Regions from separate parts of the Bradyrhizobium sp. USDA 3311 genome, predicted to be linked through region 1. Evidence: predicted binding sites of a transcription regulator. Region 1 holds the regulator's gene; the other holds the start of a gene.
The links. Region 1 encodes PhoB, which activates phosphate uptake and scavenging genes when phosphate is short. Its sites were predicted from a motif close to TGTCATNNANCTGTCAT; they were not measured.
Positions count from the first base shown of each region.

Region 2: the regulator PhoB is predicted to act here: its motif matches at 2,486-2,502, upstream of ACVWW6_RS21540 (UDP-2,3-diacylglucosamine diphosphatase).

Region 1 is NZ_JBSSFI010000001.1:969,980-973,957, forward strand. Features, by position in the region: gene ACVWW6_RS04735 (aspartate aminotransferase family protein) at 1-264, opposite strand, end outside; gene ACVWW6_RS04740 (GcrA family cell cycle regulator) at 719-1,228, shown strand; gene phoB (phosphate regulon transcriptional regulator PhoB) at 1,485-2,192, opposite strand; gene phoU (phosphate signaling complex protein PhoU) at 2,215-2,931, opposite strand; gene pstB (phosphate ABC transporter ATP-binding protein PstB) at 2,943-3,764, opposite strand; gene pstA (phosphate ABC transporter permease PstA) at 3,761-3,978, opposite strand, start outside.
Region 2 is NZ_JBSSFI010000001.1:4,550,575-4,554,552, reverse strand. Features, by position in the region: gene ACVWW6_RS21550 (threonine/serine dehydratase) at 1-513, opposite strand, end outside; gene ACVWW6_RS21545 (glycosyltransferase family 4 protein) at 577-1,650, opposite strand; gene ACVWW6_RS21540 (UDP-2,3-diacylglucosamine diphosphatase) at 1,650-2,462, opposite strand; gene thiD (bifunctional hydroxymethylpyrimidine kinase/phosphomethylpyrimidine kinase) at 2,679-3,479, opposite strand; gene ACVWW6_RS21530 (hybrid sensor histidine kinase/response regulator) at 3,789-3,978, shown strand, end outside.

The sequences.
Region 1 (3,978 bases):
TTCATTGCACAGGCGCGCAGCGAGCTTCTCGCCGTCCGGACTCTGGAACAGGTTCGACATGTGCCAGAGTTTTGTGGCCTGCTCCTGCAGCGCCTTGACCAGCGCGGGATGGGCATGGCCGAGCGCGTTCACGGCGACGCCCGAGGTAAAATCGAGATAGCGATCGCCATTGGTCGCAATCAGCCAGCAGCCTTCGCCGCGCTCGAAACCGAGGTCGGATCTGGCGAAAACGGGAAGCAAATGCGGCGCTGCGCTGTTAGTCATGACGATCACTTGATGTTGCGGACGGCCTGAACACGCTCACGCAGCGCACCATTGACCGGCCCGGAAAACGAAACGTGCCGCCTTTTAAGGGCGGCACGTGACACTATCTTATGCCTGGTGAAACCGGTGTCAATGCCGCCCGAAAGCCTCGCGAAACGCTGAATCCGTAGTCTTGCGGAGCCGAAATTGCGGGGTTTTCGCCACGGAACATGTGGAAGCGAGTCGGCGGACTCTTGCGCGTGAGTCACGCCATATTGTAGCGTTTGGCTTGTCAGATACGACATCTCGTGCAGTGTTTCTGATCCTCTAAGTCCTCATGTACCGGCGTAGACGTTCGGGCGTTATCGGCGCGCCCGGCGAGCCTTAAGGGATTCTGACGGCACGGGTTTTTCGAGGCTTAGGCATTCGCCGCGAGGCGCCAGGATGGCAGCCGCACGGCGAGGGAAAGGGTGCAATGACGGTTTTGACCTGGTCCGACGATCGCGTCGAGCAGTTGAAAAAGCTCTGGGAGGCCGGATTATCGGCCAGCCAGATCGCAGCCGAGCTCGGGAACGTGACCCGCAATGCCGTGATCGGCAAGGTACACAGGCTCGGCCTATCCGGCCGCGCCAAGAGCCCCTCATCGGCGGCTCCGCGGCCGCGCAAGGCGCGCCCCGCGCAGCACATGATGCGGGTGAGCCGCCCCATTGCGCGCGGCAACACCGCGCTGGCGCAGGCCTTCGAGGTCGAGGTGGAGGCCGAACCGGTCACCTACGACAACGTGGTGCCGATGAGCCAGCGGCTGTCGCTGCTGGAGCTGAACGAGGCGACCTGCCACTGGCCGGTCGGCGATCCCTCGAGCCCGGATTTCTTCTTCTGCGGCGGCAGGGCGCTGTCGGGCCTGCCCTACTGCGCGCAGCACTCGCGCGTGGCATATCAGCCCGCCGCGGATCGCCGGCGCGCACCGGCGAAGCCCTCGCGGTGAGTTTGTTCTGAAATCGAGTGACGGCCGTCACGCGTTGACGGCCCAACAAACTCGATGTCGTCCCGGACAAGCGCGCCTGAAGCGCGCGCAGATCCGGGACCCATAACCACCGCAAGATGTGGCTACGGGGACTCGGAGTTACCTTCTTCGCGCGACAACCACGCCCTGTGATTATGGGTCCCGGATCTGCGCTTACGCTTGTCCGGGACGACACTGAGAGTGTGGCTGTAGCCCGCTAAACCAACGCCTGCAAACCCTACGTCTGCTCCGCCTTCGCAAAGCGATCATCCAGCGCGTAGCCGGCTCCGCGGACGGTGCGGATGGGATCCTGCTCGCGGCCGAGATTGAGCAGCTTGCGCAGGCGGCCGATGTGGACGTCGACGGTGCGCTCGTCGATGTAGATGTCGCGGCCCCAGACGCTGTCGAGCAGCTGCTCGCGCGAGAACACGCGGCCGGGATGCTCCAGGAAGAACTCCAAGAGGCGATATTCGGTCGGGCCGAGGTCGATCGGCCGGCCCGAGCGCGCGACGCGGCGCTTGTCGCGATCGAGCTCGATGTCGCCATAGGCCAGCACCGTTGCGAGCCGCTCCGGGCTTGCGCGCCGCAGCAGGCCCCTCACGCGCGCCAGGAGCTCCGGCACCGAGAACGGCTTGACGATGTAGTCGTCGGCGCCGGTCGCAAGACCCCGCACCCGCTCGCTCTCCTCGCCGCGCGCGGTGAGCATGATGATCGGGAGCTGCTTGGTCTCGGGCCGGGTCCGCAGCCGGCGGCACAGCTCGATGCCTGACAGTCCCGGCAGCATCCAGTCGAGTACGATCAGATCGGGGATGTGTTCCTTGAGGCGGGTGTCGGCGTCGTCGCCGCGCATCACCGTCTCCACATCATAGCCGTCGCCTTCGAGGTTGTAGCGGAGAAGCTCGGTGAGAGCTTCCTCGTCCTCAACCACCATAATGCGTGCGCCCATGGTGTCGTCGCTCCTTAAGTCTTCAGGTATTCGGGACCGTCGTGGCGAAGGTCGTCATGTCGCCCTTCGGCCGCTTGTCGGTGATCGCCTGGCCCTCGATCATGTAGAACACGGTCTCGGCGATGTTGGTGGCGTGGTCGCCGATCCGCTCGATGTTCTTGGCGCAGAACATCAGATGGATGCAGAACGAGATGTTGCGCGGATCCTCCATCATGTAGGTGAGGAGCTCGCGGAACAGCGAGGTGCAGATGGCGTCGACTTCCTCGTCGCCCTTCCACACCGCCATCGCCGCCGGCAGATCATGCGCGGCATAGGCGTCCAGCACCGACTTGACCTGCTGCTGCACGAGGTCGGTCATGTGCTCGAGGCCGCGGAACAGCTTGAGCGGATGAAAATCCGTCTCCAGCGCCGCGACGCGCTTGCCCATGTTCTTGGCGAGGTCGCCGATGCGCTCGAGATCGGTCGCAACGCGCATGGCGCCGACGATCTCGCGCAGATCGACCGCCATCGGCTGGCGGCGGGCGATGGTGAGCACGGCGCGCTCCTCGATGCGCTTCTGCAGCGCGTCGAGCTCGGTGTCGGTGGCGACGACGCGCTGGCCGAGCGCGACGTCTCGGCGGATCAGCGCGTCGACGGAATCGACGATCATGCGCTCGGCGATCCCGCCCATCTCGGCGACGAGCCGGGTGAGCTCCTGGAGGTCGGTGTCGAAGGCCTTTGCGGTATGTTCAGAACCCATGTCCCGTCTCCTCAGCCGAACCGGCCGGTGATGTAATCCTGCGTGCGCCGGTCGCTCGGCGACGTGAAGATCTTGCTGGTGTCGTCGAACTCGATCAGCTCGCCGAGATACATGAACGCGGTCTTGTCGGAGACGCGCGCCGCCTGCTGCATGTTGTGGGTGACGATCGCGATCGTGTAGTTCTCGGACAATTCCTGGATCAGCTCCTCGACCTTGGCGGTCGAGATCGGGTCGAGCGCCGAGCAGGGCTCGTCGAACAGGATCACCTCGGGCCGCACCGCGACGGTGCGGGCGATGCAGAGGCGCTGCTGCTGGCCGCCGGAGAGCGACAGGCCGGAGGCGTTGAGCTTGTCCTTGACCTCGTTCCACAGCGCGCCGCCGCGCAGCGCCTTCTCGACGCGGTCGTCCATCTCGGACTTCGAGATCTTCTCGTAGAGGCGGATACCGAAGGCGATGTTCTCGTAGATCGTCATCGGGAACGGCGTCGGCTTCTGGAACACCATGCCGACGCGGGCGCGCAGCAGGTTGAGGTCGAGCTTGCCGTCGAGGATGTTGGTCTGGTCGAGCATGAGCTGGCCGGTGGCGCGCTGCCCCGGATAGAGGTCGTACATCCGGTTGAAGATGCGCAGCAGGGTCGACTTGCCGCAGCCGGACGGGCCGATGAACGCGGTGACGCGGTTGGTGCCGAGCGTCAGGTTGATGTTCTTCAGCGCGTGGTGCTCGCCGTAATAGAAGTTGAGGTTGCGCACCGTCACCTTGGCCGGCGCTTCCGGCAGCAGCGGCGCCTGGGGCAGCCCACCGGCCGCGCTCATCGATACGGAAAGCTCACTCATTTTGCGGTCCTCTCGGCGCCAAGGATGCGCGCGCCAATATTCAGGGCAAGCACGGTAATCGTGATCAGCAGCGCGCCGCTCCAGGCGAGCTGCTTCCAATAGGCGTAGGGGCTCTGGACGAAGTTGTTGATGGTGACCGGCAGGTTCGCCATCGTCTTGTTCAGGCCAAGGCTGAAGAACTGGTTCGACAGCGCGGTGAAGAGCAGCGGCGCGG
Region 2 (3,978 bases), 3.6 Mb from region 1:
GTCGTCCGCGATCTCCCGGCCGGCGGTGCCTTGGCCAGCGATCACGAAGGGATCGTCATACGGCCTGACCAGCGTCGCGCCGCGCTTCTCGGCGATGCCGCGCGAGATCGCCTCGCGGTCGTCGCGATCGCGGTCGTACAGCACGACCTCGGCGCCGTAGGATTTGGTGCGCTCGCGCTTGGACAGCGGCGCGTCCGCGGGCATCACGATGGTCGCCTGCATGTCGAGGATCTTGGCCGCGGCCGCCACGCCCTGGGCATGGTTGCCGGAGGAGAAGGCCACGACGCCGCCGGCGCGCTTGTCCTGCGGGATCGAGGCGACCTTGTTGAAGGCGCCACGGAACTTGAAGGAGCCGGTGCGCTGGAGCATCTCCGGCTTCAGGAACACTTTTGCGCCGACGCGCTCGTTGAGCACGGGAAAGGACAACAGCGGGGTGCGGATGGCGAAGGGCGCGATCACGCGTGCTGCGGCATCGATATCGGCGGGGCCGATCGGAAGGGGCTGTTCGGTCATACTCAACCTTATCGCGCCCATTGAGCGACGGGCAAGACACCTCCCCGCGAGGATTTTTCTTCTTCAGGCGACGAAGCGTGGCTGTTCCGCGCCGTTCCGGCCGGGCAGCACCGCGCCGACCGCCTTTATGCTGTCGATAAAGGCCCTCGCCGAGGCTTCCCAAGTGTAATTGGCAGCGAATTCGACGCAATCCTGCCGGGAGATGCCGAGCGCGGTGAAGCAGGCATTGCGCAGATCGTGATCGAGGGCCCCGACCGGCGCATCGCCGATCACGTCGCGGGGGCCCTTCACCGGGAAGGCCGCGACCGGCAGCCCGCTTGCCAGCGCCTCGAGCAGGACCAGGCCGAACGTGTCGGTCTTGCTGGGGAACACGAAGACGTCGGCGGCCGCGTAGATGTCCGCCAGCGCCTCGCCGTGCTTCTCGCCGAGGAAGATCGCGTCGGGATAGGCCTCTTCGAGCGAAGCCCGCGCCGGGCCGTCGCCGACGACCACCTTGGTGCCCGGCAGCTCGAGGTCGAGGAACGCCTCGAGATTCTTCTCCACCGCGACGCGGCCGACCGAGAGGAACACCGGGGTCGGCAGGCAGAGATCGATCGCGCGGGGATGGAACAGATGCGTGTCGACGCCGCGCGGCCACAGCACGACATTGGCAAAGCCGCGCTCGGTCAGCTCGCGGGCGAGCGCCGGGGTCGCCGCCATCACGGCGCGGCTGGGCGCATGGAAGCGACGCAGCGCCCGCCAGATCAGGGATTCCGGAACCGGCACACGGGCGCGGACATATTCAGGGAAGCGGGTGTGGAAGCTGGTCGTGAACGGCAGCTTGCGCTGGCGGCAATAGCGGCGGACCATCAGGCCGATCGGCCCTTCGGTCGCGATATGGATGCTGTCGGGACGGGCTTCCGCGATCAGCTTGGCGATCCGCGCCGGACGCGGCATCGCGAGCCGCACGTCGCGATAGCTCGGCATCGCGAAGGTGCGGAACGATTGCGGCGTCAGGAAATTGAACTCGACGCCAAGACCTTCAACGCTAAGACCTTCAACGTTAAGCCCTTTGGCGGCGTCAGCAAGCTTGGTTAGCGTCCGAACCACACCGTTGACTTGCGGGTGCCAGGCGTCGGTCGCGACCAGGATGCGCATCAAGCGGCCCTTGCTGCGACCTGCGGGACGGCCGCCGGCTTTTGCGCCTGATCCGCCCAGGTGATGATCTCGAAATGGCCGTCGTCGTGCTCGACCAGCGCGGTGCAGCTCTCCACCCAGTCGCCGCAGTTCATGTAGCGGATGCCGGCCTCGTCGCGGATCACGGCATAGTGGATGTGGCCGCAGATCACGCCGTCGGCGTCGTGACGGCGCGCTTCGGCGGCAAGCGCCTGCTCGAACGCGCCGATATAGTTGACGGCGTTCTTGACCTTCTGCTTGGCCCATTGCGACAGCGACCAATAGGGCACCTTGAACATGCGCCGGAAGAAGTTGACGAAGCGATTCATCTGGATCGCGAAGTCGTAGGCCTTGTCGCCGAGATGGGCGAGCCAGCGCGCGTTCTGCACCACGAGGTCGAAGATGTCGCCGTGGATGACGAGATAGCGCTTGCCGTCCACGCCGGTGTGGACGGTGTTCTCGACCACGTCGATGCCGCCGAAATGCGTACCGTAATAGTTGCGCAGGAACTCGTCGTGATTGCCGGGGATGTAGATCACCTTGACACCCTTGCGCGCCTTGCGCAAAAGCTTCTGCACGAGGTCGTTATGCGATTGCGGCCAGTGCCAGCTCGATTTCAGCGCCCAGCCGTCGACGATGTCGCCGACGAGATAGATCGTCTCGGCGTCATGGTAGCGCAGGAAGTCCAACAGAAGGTCGGCTTGTGAACCGCGGGCTCCGAGATGAACGTCGGAGATGAACAAGGTGCGAAAGCGCCTTTCAGGGCTTTCGTCACTCACATCGTAGCTTCCCATGCGACAGCCTGTAACAATATCCCGTGACAGGGGGATGACCGATTGAACCTTTGAGGCACCCTCAGATACGAATCAAACCTCGCCTCGCCCTCCCCGCGAATATCAGTCGCATGCGACAATCAGGCGACACGAAGCGGCCATGGCTGTCCGCAAAAGCCCGGTCCCCGTCGCCTTGTTGGTTAACGGCCGGGGCCGGCGCGCAGCTCGAAGCCGGCGTCAGTAAAATTTGTGAAAATGATGGATCGGCCCGTGGCCGTGGCCGACGCCGAAGCGGTCGGCAGCGGCAATCGCGGCGCTGATCCAGGCCTTGGCGTTGCGCACCGCCTGCTCGAGAGTCTCGCCCTTGGCGAGACCCGCTGCCACGGCGGAGGACAGCGAACAGCCGGTGCCATGGGTGTTTTTGGTCGCGACGCGGGGCGCGGCGAGCGCGATCGTGCTTTCGGACGTGACGAGATAGTCGATGCTCTCGGCGCCCTCGCCGTGTCCGCCCTTGATCAGGACCGCACGGCAGCCGAGCGCCAGCAGCCGGCGCCCCTGGCCTTCGATCCCGGCCTCGCTGGCCGCGGCGGGCTCGCCGAGGAGAGCTGCCGCCTCCGGCAGGTTCGGCGTGATCACCGAGGCCAGCGGCATCAGTCGCATGCGCAGGGCTTCCACGGCTTCGGACGCCAGCAGGCGGTCGCCCGATGTCGCGACCATCACGGGATCGAGCACCACATGGCGCGGCTTCCAGTGCGCCAGCGCGGCTGCGATCGCATCGATGCTGGCGGCCTGGGCCACCATGCCGATCTTCACCGCGCCGACGTCGAGATCGGAGAACACCGCATCGATCTGCGCGGTGACGAAATCAGCCGGCACCGCATGAATGCCGGTGACGCCGCGCGTGTTCTGCGCCGTCAGCGCCGTGATCGCGGAGGCGCCGTAGACGCCGAGCGCCGCGAAGGTCTTCAGATCCGCCTGGATGCCGGCGCCGCCGCTTGAATCGGAACCTGCAATGGTGAGAGCCACGGGCGTCGTCATCGCCGGATACATTGGTTTGAGAGGGACACCGCCATGCCTGTCCTAGCGTGCCGCGGATGCGCCAGCAAGCCGGGCCGGCCGCGGGCGCCGCGACGAGCTAACCTATGCCGGTCCGGCCCCGGCGAATCAGCCGGATAAAGGCCCGGCCGCCTTGTCGTCCCGCGAGTGTGCACATCCCGCGAAAATATGCCTTCGGCATAGCCCGGCCTTGGCGCCCATCCCGGCGAGTGAGACGTTTATTGGCGGATTCGTCCAGCGATGCCATGTTGCGGGCCGGCCCCGGCCGCAATCCTCTCGGGAAGCAATCACATGTTGGCCTACCTCGAACGTATCCTCGACTCCTCGATGCTCTCCCCGCACGGCATCTGCCTGCTCTGGGAGCCCGAGCTGATATGGCTGCATGTCGTTTCGGATGCCTGCATTGCGCTTGCGTATTTCTCGATCCCGTTTGCACTCGCGATCCTCGTCACCAAGCGGCGCGACCTCGAATTCGGGTGGG